Regions from separate parts of the Aquaspirillum sp. genome, predicted to be linked through region 1. Evidence: predicted binding sites of a transcription regulator. Region 1 holds the regulator's gene; each other region holds the start of a gene.
What was found. Region 1 encodes FNR, which switches genes on or off when oxygen is low (the NO sensors DNR and NnrR bind a similar motif). Its sites were predicted from a motif close to TTGATNNNNATCAA; they were not measured.
Positions count from the first base shown of each region.

Region 2: ACTBZS_RS06010 (OmpW/AlkL family protein) is a predicted target of FNR. The motif match lies at 3,049-3,062, and genes of this name have one in related genera.
Region 3: ACTBZS_RS04240 (DUF3149 domain-containing protein) is a predicted target of FNR. The motif match lies at 2,534-2,547, and genes of this name have one in related genera.

Region 1 is NZ_JBSQVP010000008.1:16,919-21,309, forward strand. It holds gene metX (homoserine O-succinyltransferase MetX) at 1-537, shown strand, start outside; gene metW (methionine biosynthesis protein MetW) at 534-1,121, shown strand; gene ACTBZS_RS02670 (AmpG family muropeptide MFS transporter) at 1,118-2,362, shown strand; gene fnr (fumarate/nitrate reduction transcriptional regulator Fnr) at 2,359-3,123, opposite strand; gene hemN (oxygen-independent coproporphyrinogen III oxidase) at 3,228-4,391, shown strand, end outside.
Region 2 is NZ_JBSQVP010000025.1:17,454-21,844, reverse strand. It holds gene ACTBZS_RS06020 (HlyC/CorC family transporter) at 1-718, opposite strand, end outside; gene ACTBZS_RS06015 (porin) at 849-1,904, opposite strand; gene ACTBZS_RS06010 (OmpW/AlkL family protein) at 2,277-2,885, opposite strand; gene ubiD (4-hydroxy-3-polyprenylbenzoate decarboxylase) at 3,145-4,391, shown strand, end outside.
Region 3 is NZ_JBSQVP010000016.1:67-4,457, reverse strand. It holds gene acnD (Fe/S-dependent 2-methylisocitrate dehydratase AcnD) at 1-632, shown strand, start outside; gene prpF (2-methylaconitate cis-trans isomerase PrpF) at 750-1,937, shown strand; gene ACTBZS_RS04245 (DUF4870 family protein) at 2,085-2,450, opposite strand; gene ACTBZS_RS04240 (DUF3149 domain-containing protein) at 2,612-2,749, shown strand; gene ACTBZS_RS04235 (helix-turn-helix domain-containing protein) at 2,851-3,186, opposite strand; RNA gene ffs (signal recognition particle sRNA small type) at 3,765-3,863, opposite strand; gene ACTBZS_RS04225 (c-type cytochrome) at 3,950-4,391, opposite strand, start outside.

The sequences.
Region 1 (4,391 bases):
GAATTTTATGGCGGTGATTTTTATCAAAAAGACGCTATTCCCCGACGGGGCCTGCGTTTAGCGAGAATGCTGGGGCATATCACTTATTTGTCCGATGATGGCATGGGCGAAAAATTTGGTCGTCTGTTGCGCTCGGGCGAATATAAGTTTGGTTACGATGTTGAGTTTGAAATCGAAAGTTATCTGCGTTATCAGGGCGATAAATTTTCCGATTATTTTGATGCCAACACCTATCTGTTGATGACCAAGGCGCTAGATTACTTCGACCCCGGCACTGAATGGGGACAGGGGGACCTCGCACGCGCATTGCAGCGTGCTGAAGCCAAGTTTTTAATTGCGGCGTTTACCACCGATTGGCGTTTTTCACCAGCCAGATCAAAAGAAATTGTTAAAGCCCTGATTGATGCACAAAAAACGGTCAGCTACGCCGAGATTGAGTCGGCGCATGGGCATGATGCGTTTTTAATGACCGACCCACCGTATGTGGCTTTGATGCATGCTTATCTCAATCTTGTCGCGTTGAAAGCGGGGGTATGATGTTACGCAGTGACCTACAGTTGATTGCCGATTGGATTCCTGCCCGCAGTCGGGTGTTAGATTTGGGGTGTGGCGATGGCCAATTATTAGCCTATCTCAGCCAACACAAAAAAGTCGTCGGCTATGGTGTTGAGATTGATGTCAATAATGTGATTCGCTGCGTGAGCAGCGGGATCAACGTGGTGCAAGGTGACTTAGAAGCGGGTTTATCCGATTTTCAGAGTGATGCGTTTGATGTGGTGGTGTTATCACAAACCATTCAAGCGATGCGCCATATTGAACAAATCATGGTCGAAATGTTGCGTGTAGGCCGTGAGGCGATTGTGTCTTTCCCCAATTTTGGCTATTGGAAAAACCGTCTGCAAATTTTGCAAGGCCACATGCCGGTTTCAGAAACTATTCCGTACGATTGGCACAACACCCCTAACATTCATTTGTGTATGTTGCGAGATTTTGAAGCGCTGTGCGCCAAAAATCAGATTGAGGTCAAAGAGCGGGTGGTGATGGACGGCGGTAGTCGAATTGATTTCTTGCCCAATTTGCTCGGCAGTTTGGCGTTTTATCGTATCGGGCGTGCAGTATGAATTGGCAGGCCTTGTTCAATCGGCGCATGTTAATTTGTATTTTTACTGGCTTTGCGTCCGGTTTGCCGCTGTATTTTTTGATCAATCTTTTACCGGCATGGTTACGCACCGAGGGCGTTGACTTAAAAGCGATTGGCTTATTTGCGCTGATTCAGTTGCCCTACACTTGGAAGTTTATTTGGTCGCCCTTGATGGACCGCTTTAGTTTGCCACTAGGGCGGCGGCGTGGCTGGATGTTGGCAACACAGGTGGGCTTGATTGCCTCGCTCGCTGGCTTTGCCGCTTTTCAACCACAACAAGATATTTGGTCGATTGCGGTGTTGGCGGTGGCGGTGGCCTTTTTTAGCGCCAGCCAAGATATTGTGTTGGATGCCTATCGGCGTGAAATTTTGCCCGATGCTGAATTGGGGCTAGGGAATTCTATTCATATCAATGCTTATCGTCTGGCGAGTTTAATTCCCGGTTCCTTGTCGCTGATCTTGGCTGACCATTTACCGTGGCCAACTGTCTTTTGGATCACCGCTCTCTTTATGCTGCCGGGGCTGTTGATGACGTTGACGGTGAGTGAACCGATGTTGCAAGGCGCTGCACCGCGCACTTTACGCGAAGCCGTGGTAGAGCCATTTCGTGAATTTATTGATCGGGCTGGATGGCAACATGCGCTACTGATTTTAGGATTTATCTTCCTATATAAGCTCGGTGACAGCATGGCAACCGCACTGGCGACGCCGTTTTATCTTGATACGGGATTTACAAAATCTGATATTGGATTGATCGCCAAACATGCCGGGCTTTGGCCTGCTGTGATAGGTGGTTTACTCGGTGGAATTTGGATGTTAAAGCTCGGCATCAATCGCGCCTTATGGTTATTTGGCGTGGTGCAGATGGTGACAATTTTGGGCTTTGTCATTCTCGACCAAGTCGGCCCAGATAAACTGACTTTAGCCTTAGTGATTTCAGCCGAGGCGTTGGGGGTGGGTTTGGGTTCGGCGGCGTTTATTGCTTTTATTGCCCGTGCGACCCACCCACTGTATACCGCCACCCAACTGGCGCTATTCACCAGCTTATCTGCCGTACCGCGTACGGTCATCAATGCCGGAACTGGCTATTTAGTGGAAGCATTAGGATGGACACCGTTTTTCTTGCTGTGTACGGTGTTGGCAATACCGGGGATGTTGCTACTGGTAAAAGTCGCCCCATGGCATGAGGCGACTTCAGACAAGACGGCAACGGCTCATTAGGCGTGGGCGCTGTGATCGTCAGCAAAACCGCCTGCACAACCACTGACCAGTTGTTTTAAGTGTTCTGGTTGGAGCAGGCGGATATGTTTATGGTCAACGCTAATCCAACCGTTTGCTTGGAATTTCGAAAGCGTGCGGCTCACTGTTTCGAGTTTCAGGCCTAAGAAACTGCCAATTTCTTCACGACTCATCCGTAAAACAAAGTCGTTGGCGGCAAACCCTCTGGCGGAGAGGCGTTGCGATAAATTCAGCAAAAAGGCGGCCAATCGTTCTTCCGCTTTCATATTGCCAAGCAATAACATCACACTTTGGTCGCGTACAATTTCACGACTCATCAGGCGGAAGAAATGACGTTGTAGGCTCGGAATATCTCGCCCGAGGAGTTCCAAGCGCGCAAACGGCAGCTCACAGACATCCGAATCTTCCAAAGCTTGTGCATCACAACCGTGGGTGTTGCTACTGATGCCATCCAACCCCATGAGATCACCAGACATGTGAAACCCGGTGACTTGTTCACGACCATCATGGCTAGACACACAATTTTTGAAAAAGCCGGTGCGGACCGCGAATAAAGCTCGGAAAGGGTCTCCCGCTCGAAACAGATATTCACCGCGTTTGACGCGGCGACTCTGTCGGATCACCGCGTCAAGCTGTGACATTTCCTCTCGGTTCAGACCAAGAGGCAGGCACAGCTCTCGTAAGCTGCAGTTCGAGCAGGAAACTTTGAGGGTGTGCAGGGGAACAGGACGGGGATCGAGCATGGGTAAATTCTGATATAGAGTGGAATTGAGGGGCGGTTGATTCGTGTCAAAAACAATCTGAGTTGGCTCAGGCACAGTGCAGCCATTGAATAGGATATTTCTTTATGAGCACTGCGAATTTTGCCATGTTAGCTTCTCCATCAGCTCGTTTTGAATTCGACCGTCAGCTCATTGAGCGGTTGGACGGCAGTGGACCGCGTTATACCTCCTACCCGACTGCTGATCGATTTAGCAGCGAGTTTGGAGAATTGGATTATCGACATAGCTTACAGCAAAGGCAAATTGGTGCGAATGCTGGGCCGTTGTCGTTGTATGTGCATATCCCTTTTTGCAATACCGTCTGTTACTACTGCGGTTGCAATAAAATTATCACGAAAGATCGTTCGCGTGCAGACCAGTACATAGACTATCTGGAACGCGAACTTGCCTTATACGCCGATTTGCTCGGCGATAAGCAAGATTTGATCCAGCTTCATTTTGGCGGCGGCACACCGACTTTTCTCAGCGATGAGCAGATGACACGGCTGATGACGGCAATTCGCCGGACTTTTCATCTATTGCCACATGGGGAATTCTCGATTGAGATTGACCCACGCAAAGTCACTGCACAGACCGTCGCGCACTTGGCACAACTGGGTTTTAACCGCATGTCTGTTGGTGTACAGGATTTTAATCCGCTTGTCCAGCAAGCCGTTAACCGCATTCAAAGTGAAGAAGAAACACGTGTGGTGATTGAAGCTGCGCGAGCTTCTGGCTTTAAATCGATCAGTTTGGATTTGATTTATGGCCTGCCATTACAAACATTGGCTTCGGTACAAGAGACCCTTGATCGAGTATTAGCCATTCGTCCTGACCGTTTAGCTTTGTATAACTATGCCCATCTGCCTTCGGTGTTTATGCCGCAGCGGCGTATCAACGAAGCAGAATTGCCTGTACCAGAGGTGAAGCTCGATATTCTGCAGATGGCGGTGCAACACCTTGGGACAGCAGGTTATGTTTTTATTGGGATGGACCATTTTGCCCTACCAGAAGATGAATTGGCAGTGGCTTTACAACAAGGGCGGTTGCAGCGTAATTTCCAAGGCTATTCGACTCATGCCGACCATGATTTGATTGCCATTGGTGTGTCTTCGATTGGGAAAGTCGGCCCCAGCTACGCACAAAATCACAAAGAAATCGAGCAATACTATGCAGCGTTGGATGCAGGCCAACTGCCGATTTTGCGTGGTTTATGTTTATCTGCCGATGATTTGCTACGAAGAACGGTG
Region 2 (4,391 bases), on a different contig from region 1:
ATAACCGCGTATGGTGGCAAGTCCGCAACTGGTGGTCGATGATATCCATCTCATCTGCAAGATTGATCATTTCAATTTGCCCACGCGGCACCATCACATCATCGACTGTTTGATTCTCCAGCTCAAATAGGTTGAGCAACATACTTTGGTGTTTCTTCTCAACAAACTGTCCCGACTCCAATACCAATACCCGCAGCTCTTCTGGGGTCAACATGGGTGTTTCAGGTTGCGGTTGCACACGCAAGATACGAATGGTTGCCTTAACAAATAGGTTTACAAACCAAACGACCGGATAAAACAGTTTTAACAATCCAGTTAGCGGATAACTTGCAACGACAGCAATTCGGTCGGGATGCGTTGCAGCAATCACTTTTGGTGTTGCCTCGGAAAAAACCAGAATGGCAAAGGTAACGCCTAACGTTGCAATACCGAGTGCGGCTTCATTTTGACCGAATAGTCGAAAAGTAATCACTGTTGAGAGAGAGGCAGCAGCGGAGTTAACGAAGTTATTGCCTAACAGAATGACACCTAGCAACTTATCCGTTTGCGCTAATAGGGTTTGCGCCAATTTTGCACCACGATGGCCTTGTGTGGCTTTATTTTTTAAGCGAAAGCGATTGGCTGCCATCATTGCCGTTTCTGACATAGAGAAACCGGCAGAGAATAATAATAACAATACCAAAGCTAAGGAAAGCGTGGATAAAGGAATGTCGTCCAAGGTAGATATTTGTAAAGAATAAAGACTGCAGCAGTATCGTGAGGAGGATAGGTCGCTGTCAAGCGCAACAAAAAAGGCAGCCGAAGCTGCCTTTTTTCATTCTTAATTTAACCCTCTTGCGAGGAAAAAATTAGAAGTTGTGACGCACGCCAACACCGAAAGATTGCTCTTTGTCGGTATCTTTAGCAATGTTGCTGTCCCAGTTCACTTGACCGTAGGACACGTAAGCAGCAGTGCGCTTGGACAATGCGTAGTCAGCACCGATCACGAATTGGTTGTAGCCAGAGTCATTCAACTCTTTGCCATCCAACTTCATATCCCAACCTTTAGCAAAGGACACGCGAGGCGTGATTGCACCGATGGTGTAGGAAGCAGTCAATGCCATTTCGCGAGTTTTCACTTCACCATTCAAAGCGCCGGTGTAAGCACCGTAGCTTGCATCGGAACCGCTCTTAACTTGCTGGTAACCCAAGGCCACGTACAGGTTGTTAGCATCGTAACCAGCTTCTACGCGATGGCCGTGACCAGCTTCGTTGTTCTTGATGGCATCGCCGTAGCGCAAGTAGCTGTATGCGGCAAAGACACCGTTGTTGCTGTAAGCAACAGCCAAGTTAGCGGTGTTTTTGTCAGTGCGTTCGCCAGCATTGTAAGCGCGCACTTCGTCAGCGCCGTACAGGGCGGACACAGTGAAGCCACCGAAGTTAGGGCTGTCGTAACGGATAGCGTTGTTCACACGGCCGTCGGTACGGGTGAAGATGCCCAAACCGTTTACGCTGCCTTTGGCAGAACCGTACATCCATGGATCAACTTGTTCCATGTCGCTGTTTTGGTAGGTGGACAAACGACCCACGCGCACTTTACCGAAGCCACCTTCAACACCGATGAAGCTGTCACGGGTTGCGAAGCGGTTGCCAGTGGAGTTGTCATCAAAGCTCAGGCCTTGCTCAACTTGCCAAATCGCTTTCAGGCCATTGCCCAGGTCTTCAGAACCTTTGAAACCGATGCGAGAGGTGTCAACCATGTTAACGGTCATGCCACCTTTCAAGTCGCCGTTAGGTGCGTTCACAAAGGAATCACCCAAGGTTTTGTTGTAACCAACTTCAGCAGCCAATTTACCGTACAGAACCACGTCAGCCATTGCAGCAGCTGGCAAAGTAGCAATTGCAATCGCAATCAACTTTTTCATCGCAAGAATCCTTAATTTTTGTTGGACAAAGCTGGCAACATCACAGCCCAGCTTGAGAAAAACCAGCGCAACACGAACACCAGTCTTTGCAGTGCAATATAGCGGTCATCGTTGCAAAAACACCAACGCCGGCCAAGTCATAACACGACAATCAAAGCACTGCAGCAAACAAAAAACACATAACATCATGTTTAAAAAAACATTTTTGTGTTTAAGCCAGTGTTGCAAAAAACACACACATCAAGTCATCTTCAGAAAAGGTGTACAAAAAACACAACACCATGGCATAACACCATCCGACAAATGACAGAAAAAAAACGGCACTGCCAAAAAACAGTGCCGCAAGATACAACGAGAGGGAATAAATAAAGCTTAGAACTTCATCCCTACGCCCACACCGAAGACCCATGGGTTGATGCCGAGGTTACCAATTTTGGCACCATCTAATTTCACATCGGTATCAATCCAAATTTTCTTGACGTCCACGTTCACGAACACGTCTTTGGTCACACCAATATCAACACCTGCTTGCAAAGCGCCACCGAAGCTACCGCTTTCCACGTCCAATTTTTTACCAGCAAATTTCAGGTCATTGTCGTAGAAGAAGGTGTAGTTCAGACCAGCACCAACGTATGGACGAATTTGACCTTCTGGGTTGAAGTGCCATTGCAAAGTCACAGTTGGAGGCAGGTGACTGATTTTGCCCAAGCTGGTGCCACCAGATTTCAGTTCGTGACGGGCAGTGCCCAAGATCAATTCAGCAGCCAAGTTTTTGGTCACGAAGTAGGTCAGGTCGAGTTCTGGTACCACTTGGTTCGACACATTCACGCCCAAAGCGTTGATGGTGGCGGTACGAGACTCTTCTGGGTTGATGCTAATAGCGCGCAAACGAACCAACACATCACCCGCTTCAGCAAAAGCAGGAGCAGCAACACCAGCGAACAACGAGCCAGCCACGAGGGCGAGAGCGATTTTTTTCATGTTTTTCTCCGAAGATACAAACGATTTTCAAAAACTTGCCACCAAGCGGTTACTACCGCACAGTCAAGCAGGGTAAACTTTTTTAACTGCACGCACTCTACCCAAGCTAGAGTATGAAAAAAACCCTGTTGTTGTAAAAAACAGACGCTAATCCGGTGTGGATATGACTTAAATCAAACAGCAGCGAACTCAATGCAGCAAATTGACGACAGTTTTCACTGCATCAAACCCTATTTTTCGCATGAGAAGCCATAAGAAAATGTCATTCGTTTATCGCGATCTACGAGATTTTATCGATTTACTAGAAAAAAAACGGTTACTCCACCGAATTTCACGCCCAGTTTCACCCATTTTAGAAATGACAGAGATTGGAGACCGTGTGTTACGACAAGGTGGCCCTGCTTTGTTGTTTCAAACCCCACAACATGGCAACACCTGCTATGACATTCCTGTGTTAGCCAACTTATTTGGTACCCCAGAACGGGTTGCCCTCGGTATGGGAGCCGAAGATCTAGCGCAGTTGCGCGAAATCGGCAAAACCTTGGCTTATCTCAAAGAGCCAGAGCCCCCCAAAGGGCTGCGGGATGCATGGGACAAACTGCCATTACTGAAGCAAGTGCTCAGCATGGCACCAAAAGAGGTAAAAAAGGCGCCATGCCAAGACATTATTTGGGAAGGGGAGGACGTTGATCTCAGTCGGCTACCAATACAACATTGTTGGCCAGGTGATGTTGCGCCTTTAATCACTTGGGGACTCACTGTCACCCGAGGGCCAAATAAAAAACGACAAAATTTGGGAATTTATCGCCAACAGGTACTCAGTCGTAATCGTGTCATTATGCGGTGGCTGGCACATCGTGGTGGCGCCCTCGATTACCGAGAATTTAGACAACGCTTTCCCGATCAACCGTACCCCGTTGCAGTGGTCTTGGGTTGTGATCCCGCCACCATTCTAGGTGCAGTGACACCCGTACCGGACACATTAAGTGAATACCAATTTGCTGGCTTACTGCGCGGCAGTCGCACTGAACTGGTGAAGTGCATTGGATCAGATTTACAGGTCCCAGCAAGTGCCGAAATAGTGTTGGAAGGGTTTATCTATCCAAATGATCTTGCACTGGAAGGCCCTTATGGTGACCACACCGGTTACTACAATGAACAAGATCATTTTCCCGTGTTTACCATCGAGCGCATCACCATGCGCCAGCAGCCGATTTATCACAGTACGTACACCGGCAAACCCCCAGATGAGCCTGCAATTCTCGGTGTCGCACTCAATGAAGTTTTTGTACCGATTTTACAAAAGCAGTTTCCAGAAATTGTTGATTTCTACTTGCCGCCAGAGGGATGCAGTTATCGCATGGCCGTGGTCAGTATCAAAAAACAATACCCCGGTCATGCAAAACGGGTAATGATGGGTGTGTGGTCTTTCCTACGCCAGTTTATGTATACCAAGTTTATTGTCATTGTTGATGAGGATGTTAATACCCGTGACTGGAAGGAAGT
Region 3 (4,391 bases), on a different contig from region 1:
CCGGTGAATATCTGGCGAAAATGGGCTTGCCAGAAGAAGACTTCAACTCGTACGCCACCCACCGTGGCGATCACTTGACCGCGATGCGCGCCACCTTTGCCAACCCACAGTTGGTGAATGAAATGGCTGTTGTCGATGGCGAAGTGAAAAAGGGTTCGTTGGCTCGCGTTGAGCCGGATGGCAAAGTGATGCGTATGTGGGAAGCCATCGAAACCTATATGGACCGCAAGCAGCCGCTGATTATCGTGGCCGGTGCTGACTATGGCCAAGGCTCTTCGCGTGACTGGGCCGCCAAAGGGGTACGTTTGGCAGGGGTAGAAGCAATTGTGGCAGAAGGCTTTGAGCGTATCCACCGCACCAACTTGGTCGGTATGGGTGTGCTGCCACTTGAGTTTAAGCCCGGTGTGAATCGCAAAACCCTGAACATTGACGGCACAGAAACCTATGATGTGATTGGTGAGCGCAAACCACGCGCCGACTTGACCTTGGTGATCCATCGTAAAAATGGTGAAACGGTCGAAGTCGCTGTTACCTGTCGTCTCGACACCGCAGAAGAAGTGTCGATTTATGAAGCAGGCGGGGTGTTACAACGCTTTGCACAAGACTTCTTAGCGTCTTCTGCTTCAGCTTAATTGTCCGATTGCTCTGCTGTCCCACTCTATGTTTTACACATGGAGTGGGCTGCCGGACTTTTTTTGAATGACCCCAATCGCGTGCTGTGCTGCCGCGCTTGATGAGGATTGATTGTCATGGCTCACCTACCTCAAATGAAAATCCCCGCCACATATATGCGTGGTGGCACCAGCAAAGGTGTGTTTTTCCGCTTACAAGATTTGCCAGCCAGTTGCCAAGTCCCCGGTGAAGCACGTGATAAATTATTCATGCGGGTGATCGGTAGCCCCGACCCCTATAGTGCCCATATCGACGGCATGGGTGGTGCCACCTCGAGCACCAGCAAGTGCGTGATTCTTTCTCAATCCAGCGTACCAGACCATGACGTGGACTATTTGTATGGTCAAGTCTCCATCGATAAGGCCTTTGTCGATTGGTCGGGTAACTGTGGCAATCTTTCTACTGCCGCCGGTGCCTTTGCCATCCATGCAGGTCTCGTTGATCCAGCACGAATTCCAGACAATGGCACAGCTGTCGTCCGAATTTGGCAAGCGAATATCCAAAAAACCATTATCGCCCATGTCCCTGTGGTCAATGGACAAGTGCAAGAAAGCGGTGATTTTGAACTCGATGGTGTGACCTTCCCTGCGGCAGAAATCGTATTGGAGTTCATGGATCCGTCTGATGATGGCGAAGAAGGCGGCTCGATGTTCCCAACGGGTAATCTGGTTGATGATTTAGAAGTGCCCGGTGTTGGGACTTTCAAAGCCACAATGATTACAGCAGGTATCCCTACGGTGTTCGTTAATGCGGCAGATATTGGTTACACCGGCACAGAATTACGCGAACAGATCAATACCGATCCTGAAGCATTGAAACGCTTTGAGGCGATTCGGGTGGCGGGGGCTTTACGGATGGGCTTAATTAAAACACCAGAAGAAGCCCTCAAACGCCAACATACGCCCAAAATCGCTTTTGTTGCCCCCCCCACTGATTATGTTGCTTCCAGCGGCAAAACAATCCAAGCCAATGAAATTGACTTATTGGTACGCGCTTTATCGATGGGCAAACTGCATCATGCCATGATGGGCACTGCTGCTGTCGCGATTGGTACCGCTGCCGCTATCCCCGGCACCTTAGTCAACCTCGCCGCCGGCGGTGGAGAACGGCAAGCAGTGCGTTTTGGTCATCCGTCTGGGACGTTGCGTGTCGGCGCAGAGGCCAAACAGGTTGATGGTACTTGGACGGTTACCAAGGCTATTATGAGCCGCAGTGCGCGAATTTTAATGGAAGGGTGGGTTCGAGTCCCCGCAGACACCTTTTAACTGAAACAAGGTTTGTTTTGCGCCAATGGGTCGTGACGCGATCCATTGGTGGGTAGTGTGTGTCGTTCTACCGGTGTGGCGATCCCAGGCACCGGTCCTTGTCGCCGTTCGGTGTTTACCGAACGGCGTTTTTCTTGCCGTACCGATTTAAGGGTGGTAGTACAAACCATACATCGGGCGTTGATCATTGTAGTTCAGCCAGCCACGAATCACCCGATACAACGTCCACACCCAAACTATCCCCAATACAATAAAACCGACACCTAGCCACGATGTCAGCAATCCCAGCCCAGTCCACAGCAATCCATACCAAAAAGTACGAATTTGCCAACGAAAGTGCGATTCTAGCCATGTACCGGCCACGGCATCACGCTTGAGATAGTTGATAATAATCCCCGCCACCGCAGGCAAGCCGCCGAGGAAAAAGGCAAGCCCCTGTAAAATATAGACAAATAGCGTCACTTTAGCCGCAGCGGCCAGTCGGTCAGGTTGATTCGGGTTAGGGTAGTACATAGACGTCTCCAAAGGAACCAAATATTCAGTAACAACCTATCATATACGGCAGCATCACATTTCATATAAATGTGATATGTTTTTTGACTTGGCTCAAGATAGAGAAGGACAAACTGCGTCAAATTGACGCAATCTATTTTAACTAAGCAAGGAGAACAGCGATGGCTCTGCTCAAAGAAATGCTGTCATCAGATGTGGGGTTGATGAGTCTAGGTACAATCGTCGTGGCGACGATTGTGGTGGTGGTCTGTGCCATTGTCTTTATTCGCAAAGCAAATGAAGAACCGCCAAAACAATAACCACGCCCCAAAAAACAACCCCGCGATGTGAAGCAAGGGATACTTGCTGTTTACATCGCGGGGTTTTTGTTGCGGCATTACCGCAGCTAATCCGATCAAGATCAGCCGATGGTCGAACCCAGCGCGTCGCCAGACTCGGCTTGAGCCGCTTCGGTCTTTGCTTTCACTGCCTTACGCAAGCTCTTGTACAGATCTGGATGCGTTTCTTTGAGATACTCAATGATTTCAAAGTCTTCGCGTTTCACTTTGGACAAATCGATTTGCTCGATGTGCACCAAGCGCAACAATTCGCGCACAGGCTTAGGCATGTTGCGGCCAGATTCGTAGCGAGAACCACCAGATTGCGTCACACCGATGCGGCTCCAGAATTCTTGCTGGTTCAAGCCCAGTTTGCGACGGATTTCACGAGGGTTTTGGATTTTTTCAAACAATTTCATTGATTGTGTGCGAGCAAGCCCGGCTAATGTGCACGGGTAGGGATAGCGCGTCGTCATCTAAACGACCCTGTCCTCGCCTCTCCTTTCTGTTCAGAGTGCTATCTTTAACGTTAACCACCACACCATCACTATTCGGTGTTGATATCCGTGATGGCGCCGATTTCATGCCTAGTGTTTACGGTAGGAGCAAGCTTGATTTTGCAATTTCATCTTCCTCGCTTACCAACAAAGAACATTCACTACAGCCTTTCCGACATAAAAACTATGTTGAAAGTTGCAGTGGTTGAATCATTTGTCCTCTCGTTTTGACTAATGAAACAACCGCTCCCTGAATTTTATAAACAATATCTTCAAAAAAACCAGCAAAATTTGCAAAAAACTTTTCTTACTGCGGTTTCTACTGATGGCCATCGCTAAAAAATGACCAATTCATTAGCCATTCTATGCAAAGAATGCGCCCATGACAAACAAGAGAATGTTACATATTGTTCAAAATGCAACATCTTTTCAGTTATAACAGATGAGTTCACAGCAGAAAAATTCAAGAGAAGAAAAATACAACAACAGAATAAAGCGGAGGTGGCGAGCCTTAACCCCGGCACTTGCAAATCATAGCTGTGGCTGCTTCCTTCCGGACCTGACCAGGTTCACTACATTGCAATGCGAGGAGACCCGCCATAGAGACAAGACGGCGGACTATATACCTATCCGTCTTGTTTGACAAGAGTCAAAGAAAAGAAATTTTTATGCTGCTTACAACCGGTTAGTCTTCTTTCTTAAACTGGTCGTGACAGCTTTTACAGGTTTTTTGTACTGCACCAAACTGTGGTTTGATTTGGGCTAAATCACCAGTTTGTGCCACTTGTACCAATTTTGCAGTTTCAGCTTGATGCTGATCGATGGCTTTTTTGAATTCGGCCGGTTTGGTCCAAATGTCAGCGCGGGAGTTGGTTTTGCCCTTGTCGCTACCGGCAGGAAAATGCTCCCATGGTTTTTTTGCCAAAGCATCCATATCGCTGGCCAACTTAGCAAAAGCGGCTTTGTCGTAAGGTTGTTTCCCTTTAATCACCTCACCCATCTGCTCACCGAACACTTTTTTGTATTCTTTGAAGACCGCTTTACGCGCTTCGATTGGATCTTGGGGGGCAGCATGAGCACCGAGAGCGGTACCAGCCAACACCGCAGCGAACAACAATTTTGTGATA